3 regions of the Telluria sp. LT1R51-2 genome follow, and region 1 is predicted to be linked to each of the others. Evidence: predicted binding sites of a transcription regulator. Region 1 holds the regulator's gene; each other region holds the start of a gene.

The links. The regulator HrcA, encoded in region 1, represses chaperone genes, less so after heat shock. The targets are predictions, from matches to a motif close to TTAGCACTCNNNNNNNNNGAGTGCTAA.
Region 2: a site for HrcA is predicted at 1,479-1,505, ahead of rpoH (RNA polymerase sigma factor RpoH). Genes of this name have one in related genera too.
Region 3: a site for HrcA is predicted at 1,735-1,761, ahead of groES (co-chaperone GroES). Genes of this name have one in related genera too.

Annotation. Positions count from the first base shown of each region.
Region 1 is NZ_JCASIM010000001.1:4,011,548-4,014,821, reverse strand. Features, by position in the region: gene AC56LH_RS17755 (hypothetical protein) at 1-439, opposite strand, end outside; gene AC56LH_RS17750 (hypothetical protein) at 513-653, opposite strand; gene AC56LH_RS17745 (HAD family hydrolase) at 673-1,422, shown strand; gene hrcA (heat-inducible transcriptional repressor HrcA) at 1,515-2,531, shown strand; gene fur (ferric iron uptake transcriptional regulator) at 2,610-3,041, opposite strand; gene AC56LH_RS17730 (outer membrane protein assembly factor BamE) at 3,121-3,274, shown strand, end outside.
Region 2 is NZ_JCASIM010000001.1:238,020-241,293, forward strand. Features, by position in the region: gene yghU (glutathione-dependent disulfide-bond oxidoreductase) at 1-185, opposite strand, end outside; gene rpoH (RNA polymerase sigma factor RpoH) at 453-1,343, opposite strand; gene ftsX (permease-like cell division protein FtsX) at 1,943-2,863, opposite strand; gene AC56LH_RS01155 (cell division ATP-binding protein FtsE) at 2,860-3,274, opposite strand, start outside.
Region 3 is NZ_JCASIM010000001.1:3,401,718-3,404,991, reverse strand. Features, by position in the region: gene groL (chaperonin GroEL) at 1-1,315, opposite strand, end outside; gene groES (co-chaperone GroES) at 1,355-1,645, opposite strand; gene AC56LH_RS15095 (hypothetical protein) at 2,010-2,324, shown strand; gene AC56LH_RS15090 (cell division protein ZapA) at 2,321-2,632, shown strand; RNA gene ssrS (6S RNA) at 2,679-2,860, shown strand; gene AC56LH_RS15080 (EVE domain-containing protein) at 2,961-3,274, shown strand, end outside.

The sequences.
Region 1 (3,274 bases):
CGCCGGCCGGCACGATCACGCGGTCAGCGCCGTTGACCAGGATCAGCTGGCTCTTGAGGTTGCTGACGGTACCCGTCAGGGCCTGGGTTTTGAACGCGCAAGCGATCTGGATCGTCGTGACGTCGAAGCCTGCACGGCCTTTGTTGTTGAGCAGTTGGCAGGTCGATGCATCGACATTGGTCGGCGTGCTCTTGATCTGCACGTCATACTTGTCGTCCGACGAAATCCGGGTCGGGAAGAAGAACGTGGTCGTGCCGGTGCCATTGGATGGCACCGGGATCTCATAGTCGGAGCCGCCGTTATTGGTCAGGACCATGCCCGGCTTGGTCACGCCGGAAATCTGGCCGCCCAGCAGCAGTTGGCCATCGCCACCACCGCAAGCAGTCAGCACGGCCGCGCATGCCAGCGCTGCGCTCGCGCGCAGGTAGGAACTCTTCATATATTCTCCAAATAATCTAGCGGGAAAGCGCAGGCTGCGCGGTTGGAATCAAAAAATCGCTCAACATTTTAGTTCATTTATTAGGCAACCGGTCCATTTGCGTCCCATTTGCATGTGTATCAGGTTGTAAGCACAATGTCATATAAGCAACGCGCAGGCCGTGCGGTTTGCTTTTGACCGTGTGCATCGCTATGCTGGCGTAGCGTTTTTTCATGCCTGTTTCCTGGAAGCCGATGACCCGCCATCCCTGGCCCAAAGCCGTACTGTTCGACCTCGACGATACCCTGTGGCCGATCGTGCCCGTGATCCGGGCCGCCGAAACCCGTTTGTATGCGTGGCTGCAGCAGCATGCACCACGGGTGGCGGACCAGTTCACGATCGACAGCCTGCGTCAGGCGCGTCTGGAATTGCTGGCGCGCGAGCCCGGGTACGGGATCGACCTGAGCGCGCTGCGCCACGCCGGCCTGGTTGCCGCGTTCGAGCAGGTGGGCGAAGACGTCGCGCGGGTGGACGAGGCCATGGTCGTCTTTGTCGCCGCGCGCAATGCAGTGACACTGTATGACGATGTGGCGCCAGGCCTCGCGCGGCTCCGGCAGCGCGCGTTGCTCGGCTCGGTCACCAATGGCGTGGCCGACCTGGCCACGATCGGCCTGGCCGACCAGTTCCAGGCATCGGTGGCAGCGCGTGACTTTGGCCGCGCCAAGCCCGATCCGGGGATTTTCCTGGCCGGCTGCGCCGCGCTCGGGGTACTGCCGGCCGATACCCTGTATGTGGGCGATGATCTGCTGCTCGACGTCCAGGGCGCCCAGCAGGCGGGGATGCGCGCTGCCTGGATGAATCGCAGCGGCAAGATCAACGATCTGGCTGATCAGGTGCGGCCCGATGTCGAGGTGGACAGCATCGATGCATTGCTCGACTGGCTCGATGCCGCGCATGCGCCGCCACACGCGCCACCAGACGGATCCGCGCCGATGCGCGTATAACACTGGGATCGGACCGCAACCCTTGCGCTGCCGTGTCGCGCCCCAATTTGCTGATCATCCCAGCACCACAGAAAAAGACGTTTCCCGGAACCATGCAACTCGATCACCGTGCCCAAACCCTGCTCAAAGCGCTTGTCGAACGCTATATTGCCGACGGCCAGCCGGTCGGTTCGCGCGCGCTGTCGAAGCTGTCGGGCCTGGAATTGTCGCCCGCGACGATCCGCAACATCATGGCCGACCTCGAGGACATGGGGTTCGTCGCCAGTCCGCATACCTCCGCTGGCCGGATTCCGACGCCGCGCGGCTACCGCGTGTTCGTCGACACCCTGTTGACCGTCAAGCAGCTCGATGAAACGACGGTCGGCGCCGAGCGCATGCGCCTGCCGCTGCAGCATCCGCAAAAGCTGATCGCCAACGCGGCCCAGATGCTCTCGTCGCTGTCGCAGTTTGCCGGGGTGGTGCAAAGCCCGCGCCGCGAATCGGTGTTCCAGCAGATCGAATTCCTGCGTCTGTCCGAAAAGCGCATCCTGCTCGTGATCGTCGATCCGCGTGGTGATGTGCAGAACCGCCTGCTGCTGACCGATGTCGACTACACGCCGGCGCAATTGTCGCAGTCGGCCAATTACCTGAACCAGAACTTTGCCGGCCAGTCGTTCGACGGCGTACGCCAACGCCTCAGTGGCGAACTGCGGCAACTGAGCGACGACATGGGGCGCCTGATGCATGCGGCCGTCGAGGCGGGCAGCGAGGCGATGGCCGAGAGCGACGACGTCGTCATTTCCGGCGAGCGCAACCTGTTGTCGGTGACGGACCTGTCTTCGAATATGAGTTCGCTGCGCCAGATGTTCGAGATGTTCGAGCAAAAGACGGGCCTGATGCAATTGCTCGACATGTCGAGCAAGGCCGGTGGCGTGCAGATCTTCATCGGCGGCGAATCGAATCTGGTGCCGATGGACGAGATGAGCGTGGTCACCGCGCCGTATGCCGTCGATGGCCGCATCGTCGGCACCCTCGGCGTCATCGGCCCCACCCGGATGGCCTACGAGCGGGTGATTCCCATCGTCGACATCACCGCCAAACTGCTGTCGAACGCGCTCAGTCAGCCTTGACGATTTTTTACCTTTCACCAGACGCAAAAAGGGCGCACGGGAAATTCCGGTGCGCCCTTTTTGTTGGCTACAAATGACTCAGCCTGCTTTACGCGCCGCCTGGCACTGCGGGCAACTACCGTAGATCGCCAGTGCGTGGTCGACGATCGTGTAGCCGTGGGTTTCGGCGATCATCTTCTGGCGCTGTTCGATTTCTTCGTCGTAGAATTCTTCGACCCGGCCGCAGGTGACGCAGACGAGGTGGTCATGGTGCGAGCCGGCGTTGAGCTCGTAGATGGCCTTGCCGGTTTCGAAGTGGTTACGGTTGAGCAGGCCGGCCTGCTCGAATTGCGTCAGAACGCGGTAGACGGTGGCCAGGCCAACGTCCATGTTTTCAGCCAACAGGATCTTGTAGACATCTTCTGCGGTGAGGTGACGCACGGCGCTGTTCTGGAAGATTTCCAGGATTTTCAGGCGCGGGAGCGTGGCCTTGAGGCCGCTTGCCTTCAGGTCGGTCGGGTTGTTACTCATGTTTGTTACTCGCATATTGGCGGAGTGCTTTATGATATAGCGTTTTGAAAGCTCCCGCTCGAACGATTTGAGGTTACCTATGCGCGTCAAACAAGCCGTATCCCATCGATTTTCCGCCAAGGCGGTGCTGGCGGCAGGTCTCGTCTGCACGCTGACGTTGTCCGGCTGCGCATCCTGGCGCAACCAGACCCGTCCGGCGCCACCGGTGGCAACGGACACGGCAGCCACCGCGG
Region 2 (3,274 bases), 3.8 Mb from region 1:
ATGATCGACACCTTCACGCCATTGGGCGTGGCCAGCGAATACAGCTGCAGTGGGTGTTCACCCACCGGCAGCGTCGCCTCGTGGGTCGATCCGGCGACCGGGCGATTGATATTGGCAAAGGCGCCGCCCGGGGTGGCGGGTGGGGTCCAGACGGTTGGCGGAACATACGGCGTTGAATCAGGCATGGCTTTTCCTTGAGCTGACGTGTCAGAAGAACCATTCTAGCCAATGGACGGCAAACGTGTTGGCGGCTGCTTTAATGGGCCGGGGCCACGATGCTGTGCATTCGTTCAACGCACGTGACGATCCAACGCTGACGCGGAAAACACCGGTGGGTTCGAACGCGTGGACGGAAACCCGTCCACCCTACAGCTGAACCAGAGAGTGGCGTCGAAGAAAACGACGCCGAAAAAAAACCCCGCCGAGGCGGGGTTGCAGAGAGCAGGGCGGCTTTAAACAAACGCCGTCAGCGTACCCTTCATTTTCTTCAGTGCAGCCGATTCGATCTGACGAATCCGCTCCGCCGACACGCTGAATTCTTCCGCCAGCGTATGCAGCGTTGCACCCGAACCGTCGTCATTCGCCAGCCAGCGCGCTTCGATGATGCGGCGCGAACGCGGGTCCAGCTTGCCAAGTGCCGATTCCAGGCCTTCGGACTGCAGGCGCGTGACTTGCTGCGCTTCGATGACCTTGGTCGGCTCCTGCTGTTCCGACGACAGGTAAGCGATCGGTGAGAACTTGTCGTCTTCGTCATCGGTCGGCGACTCGAGCGCGATATCGCGGCCCGACAGACGGGTTTCCATCTCGATCACTTCTTCGCGCTTGACGCCCAGCAGTTTCGCCAGATCGTCGACCTGACCTGGCGACATCGCGTCCAGACCAGTCTTGTTGCTGCGCAGGTTGAAGAACAGCTTGCGCTGCGCCTTCGTCGTCGCAACTTTTACCAGACGCCAGTTCTTGAGAATGTACTCATGCATCTCGGCCTTGATCCAGTGCATCGCGTACGACACCAAGCGCACGCCCTGGTTCGGGTCGAAACGCTTGACTGCCTTCATCAGGCCGATATTGCCTTCCTGGATCAGGTCGGCGTGCGGCAGGCCGTAGCCCAGATAGCCACGTGCGATCGACACCACCAGGCGCAGGTGCGACAGCACCATTTTTTGCGCTGCGTCGAGATCGTTATCGTCGCGCAGCCGCTTTGCCAGCGACATCTCTTCTTCGTGCGTGAGCATCGGCAGGCGGTTCACCGCCGAGATGTACGCATCGATATTGCCGAGATTGCCGGTGAAACCTAGTCCCAGAGCACGATTGCTGGTCGGGACCAATGCGGATTGTGCGGACATGTTTATTTCCCTTTTAATAATCTTGCTGCATCCTGACGGGCCTCGGCCTCATGCCGGTGACGCCATCGCGAAGCGCATGTCGCTTCGTCTTGTACGGATACTTTTGCTTGAAATTCGATTGCCTTGGACCATATATTAGCACTCCCCCAAAGAGAGTGCCAGAACGTGGCCAGAACTTAAGACTGTCCAAAGTATTGCCCATGGGAATTAATTCCGCAAGCAATCCACTTTAGAACAGCGTTTGAGTATTCGTTTGATCCAGCTCAGAATCGTGCTCATGATCGAGCCGATCAACACTGGACATCGCGTACAGGTTCAGAGTACGGCGCACGGGAAAAGCTCTCTGTTGGATGGCGCACGTACGACTGGGGAGGCCTGTAGGAGTTCTACGCAAGACAGCGTAGGTCAGTGCCAGTTGACCGTAGGAGTATTCGCGCTCTGCGGCGCATTCCAACATCCAGGTAATTGGGGAGGCAGCGCAACGGCCGCCTCGCCCTGCACTGGAAATGGTGCCGCTTCAGGCATTTTCAATACCCTCAGCCCATCTTTTTTATCCAGCAATATTGTAGGAGTGCCGCTGTCAGCACTCCGGTAGCCCGTCAGCGCGCCCGCGCCAGGTGACGCCGCACCGACAGCAGTGCGCCGATCAGGCCAAGTCCGGCACTCACTGCCAGCAAGCCGGCAATGGCCAGCCCGCCCAGTGGCATCAGCTGGAACTGCGAACCGTACAGCCGCGCGAACTCGGCAATGGCGCCATTGAGCGGGTGCAATGCCAGCATGACGACGCCCAGCGCCACGCCGCCAGCGCACAGGCCCAGCAGTGCGCCGGTATAGAAGAACGGGCGGTGAATGAAGTCATTGGTCGCGCCGAGCAATTGCGAGACGGAGATTTCTTCTTTCTGCGTCAGCACCTGCAGGCGGATGGTATTGAACACCACCGCGATGACGACGATGCCCAGGGTGCCAGCCAGCAGCAAGAGGGCCAGGCGCAGGATGCCGAGCAGGGCAGCCAGGCGCTTGACCCAGGCGGAGTCGACCTGCACCGTCTCGACGCCCGGCAGGGCGCGCAGGCGCTCTGTGATGGCGTCGACCTGCGCGGCGGCGCCGGCGCTGGCAAAGCCGTCCAGCTTCATCACGTAGCTGTCCGGCAGCGGATTCTCGCCCAGTGTTTCCAGCACGCCGCCCAGGCTGCTGCGTTCCTTCAGCGACTCCAGTGCTTCTTCGCGCGGCACGAAGGTGACCTCGCCCTTGCCCTGCGCAACGATCTGGCGAATCTGCGGCAGTAACGCCTGCGCATCGGGGCGGCTGACATTCTCGCGCATGAACAGGCTGATCTCGGGGTCGACCGATAACTGCTCGGACAGCGGCCGTACATTGTCGAGCAAGGTCAGGCCCGCAAACGGCAGCGTCAGCGCCAGTGCGACGACGAGCACGTTGAACAGGAAGCTGCCGGGCGACTTGCGCACGGTCGACAGCGCGGCCACCAGGGCGAAACGGTGCTGGCGCAACCACGGGCTCATACTGCACCTCCGACCAGTTGGCCATTTTCCAGGCGGATGACGCGCTCGGCGCGCTCCAGCACGTAATCGTCGTGGGTCGAGATCACGCACGTGACGCCCACTGCATGGAACGAGCGCAGCGCGTCGAGCACCTTGTCGGCCGCGACGCGGTCGAGGTTGGCGGTGGGTTCGTCGGCCAGGATGATCTGCGGCCGGTTCACGATCGCCCGGGCCACGGCCACGCGCTGCTGTTCGCCACCGGACAGTTCGAGCGGCATCGCGCGCGCGCGGTCGAGCAGGCCGACCTTGTCGAGCGCGGCGCGGGCGCGCTGCTCGGCTTCGGCCGTGCGCGCACCGGTCACCAGCATCGGCAGCATCGTATTGGCCAGGATATTGCGGTCGTTGAGCAGGCGTTGCTGCTGGAAGATGATG
Region 3 (3,274 bases), 610 kb from region 1:
TACCAGCGTCCTGGTCAGGGTTGTCGCCCTTGACGGTGATGTTGGCACGGGCGCGCAGCAGGGCCACGCCGCCGCCGGCAACGATGCCTTCTTCCACGGCAGCGCGGGTAGCGTGCAGTGCATCTTCAACGCGTGCTTTCTTTTCTTTCATCTCGACTTCGGTGGCTGCACCGACGCGGATCACGGCAACGCCGCCGGCCAGCTTGGCCACGCGCTCTTGCAGTTTTTCGCGGTCGTAGTCCGAGGTCGCTTCTTCGATCTGGGCGCGAATCATCTTGACGCGGCCTTCGATCGATTCAGCCTGGCCGGCGCCGTCGATGATGATGGTGTTTTCCTTGCCGACTTCGATGCGCTTGGCCTGGCCCAGCTCTTCGAGCGTGACCTTTTCGAGCGTCAGGCCGACTTCTTCAGCGATGACCTGGCCGCCGGTCAGGACAGCGATGTCTTCCAGCATGGCCTTGCGACGGTCGCCAAAGCCCGGGGCCTTGACAGCGACGGTCTTCAGGATGCCGCGGATGTTGTTGACGACCAGGGTCGCCAGCGCTTCGCCGTCGATGTCTTCTGCGACGATGACCAGTGGACGGCCAGCTTTCGCGACTTGTTCCAGTACCGGCAGCAGGTCACGGATGTTCGAGATTTTCTTGTCGCACAGCAGGACGAATGGGTTTTCGTGCACAGCGACTTGCTTGTCCGGGTTGTTGATGAAGTACGGCGACAGGTAACCGCGGTCGAACTGCATGCCTTCCACGATGTCCAGCTCGTCGTTCAGCGACTTGCCGTCTTCCACGGTGATGACGCCTTCCTTGCCCACTTTTTCCATCGCTTCAGCGATGCGCTCACCGATCGAGGTTTCCGAGTTGGCCGAAATGGCGCCGACTTGTGCGATCTCTTTGGTGGTGGTGGTTGGCTTGGCGATCTTGCGCAGTTCTTCGACGGTGGCAGCAACTGCCTTGTCGATGCCGCGCTTCAGGTCCATCGGGTTCATGCCAGCGGCAACGAACTTCATGCCTTCGCGAACGATGGCTTGTGCCAGCACGGTCGCGGTGGTGGTGCCGTCACCGGCGTTGTCGCTGGTCTTGGACGCAACTTCCTTGACCATCTGCGCGCCCATGTTCTGCAGCTTGTCTTTCAGTTCGATTTCTTTGGCGACCGAGACACCATCCTTGGTGACGGTCGGCGCGCCGAACGAGCGCTCGAGCACGACGTTACGGCCTTTTGGGCCCAGGGTGACTTTGACTGCATTGGCGAGGATGTTGACGCCTTCGACCATCTTGGCGCGCGCTGCGTCGCCGAATACTACTTCTTTAGCTGCCATTTGTTATTTCTCCGAAATGTTCGTGAATGGGGTCAGAAATTACAGTGCGACGATCGCGAGAATTTCTTCTTCGCGCAGCACCAGCAGTTCCTGGCCATCGATCTTGACGGTCTGAGCGCCATACTTGGAGAACAGCACGCGATCGCCGACTTTCACTTCCAGAGGGCGGAGCTGGCCGTTATCTTGCACTTTACCGTTACCAACGGCGAGAACTTCGCCTTGGTCCGGCTTCTCTGCCGCGGCATCAGGGATGATCAGGCCGGACGCAGTCTTGGTTTCCTGGTCGAGACGCTTCACGATTACGCGATCGTGCAGAGGGCGAAGGTTCATGCAAAACTCCTTAATATTCAATGGTTTAACTGGCGTTTTTGACGCCGTCGCAGCAATTTGATGATGCTGCGCCGGTCTGCAAAGAGTTGTTAGCACTCTCAGCTAACGAGTGCTAATTATAGGGACGATACCCTGTCATTTCAAGGCGCATGATGGCGAAATCATTTTAAACATGTGATATAGCGCAATGATGACATTGGCATTCTCACAAGCTGTGGCAAGCTTCATTCGACCCGGGTGAAACGACAGGAGGCCGGCAGCGTACACTGCCAGCCACATTGACGCCGCACGCCAGATTGTCATTACTGCCGCACGGCAATCCGCACCGGTTGACGGAAAAAGCAACTCGATCCTATAGTGTCGGATGATTTCCGAATTCCAAGACCTTTCAGACAAAATCGACCGGCTTGCGCAACTGACCCAGTCGTTGCGCGCCGAGAATTACCTGCTGCGCCAGGCCAATACACTGCTCAGCGCCGAGAACCTTGCGTTCAAGGAGCGCCTGATCGAAGCGCAGCGCCGCGTCGAAGCCCTGCTCGACGAGCTGCCAAAGCCGCCGGATGAGACGGTTGACGAGGCCGGGCCTGTCGACGCTGCATCAGCCGACGGCGCACCGCCCGATCCGACAGCGCCGATCCCGCCGCATCCCGGTCACGCCCGAACCGAGGGGGCACGATGATTTATCTCGACGTACATATCATGGGCCAGTCGTACCGTTTGTCCTGCCGCGATGGCGAACAGCGCACGCTGCGCGAAGCCGTGAGTTATCTCGACAGCAAGATGTGCCAGCTGCGCGATTCGGGCAAGGTCAAGGGCACCGACCGCATTGCCGTGATGGCAGCGCTGAGCGTGGCCGCTGAATTCCTGTCGGTGAAATCGCCGCAGGGACCGCTGTCGGACATGTCGATCCTCGAGGTCAAGCAAAAGCTCGAGTCGATGCACACGGTGCTGGACCGGGTTTTGGCCGACCAGGAAAATCTGGCCTGAAAGGCCGAATCCGTTTGACAGGGCCGGGCAAAGGAGTAAACTCGTTCCTGCCCTGCGGTGTTCGAGATTTGCCATATATTCCTTGAACCATTCTTACGCATAGGTCGTGGAACAAGTTCGATGGGTGTGAGCGTCGCTAGTCCGACGAACCCGAAATTGATCTGACCGTGACCGCCTTGAACCGTTGTGGTTCAGGATGCCGGCAAAAACGGCACAGGCGGGGACTAAACATACAAGCGGTTGCGCACTCGGTACGCAGCCGCTTTTTTTTATGTGCTCATTCGTTGATGCATCCGGCGCATCGTGTGCTGGCAGGGAGAACAGCGCGATGCGCTATTGGTTGATGAAATCCGAGCCCGACGAAGTCAGTTTCGACGACGTCCTGGCCGCCCCCGGCGCCACCGTGGCCTGGTTTGGCGTGCGCAACTACCAGGCGCGCAACTTCATGCGCGACGCCATGGCCGTCGGCGACGGCGTGCTGTTCTACCACTCGGGCGGCAAGCTGCCGGGCGTGGCCGGCATCGCCGCCATCGTCAGCGGCCCATACCCCGACGCCTCCCAGTTCGACGCTGCCAGCCATTACCACGATCCGAAGGCCACGCCGGAGACGCCGCGCTGGGTGTCGGTCGACGTCAAGGCAGT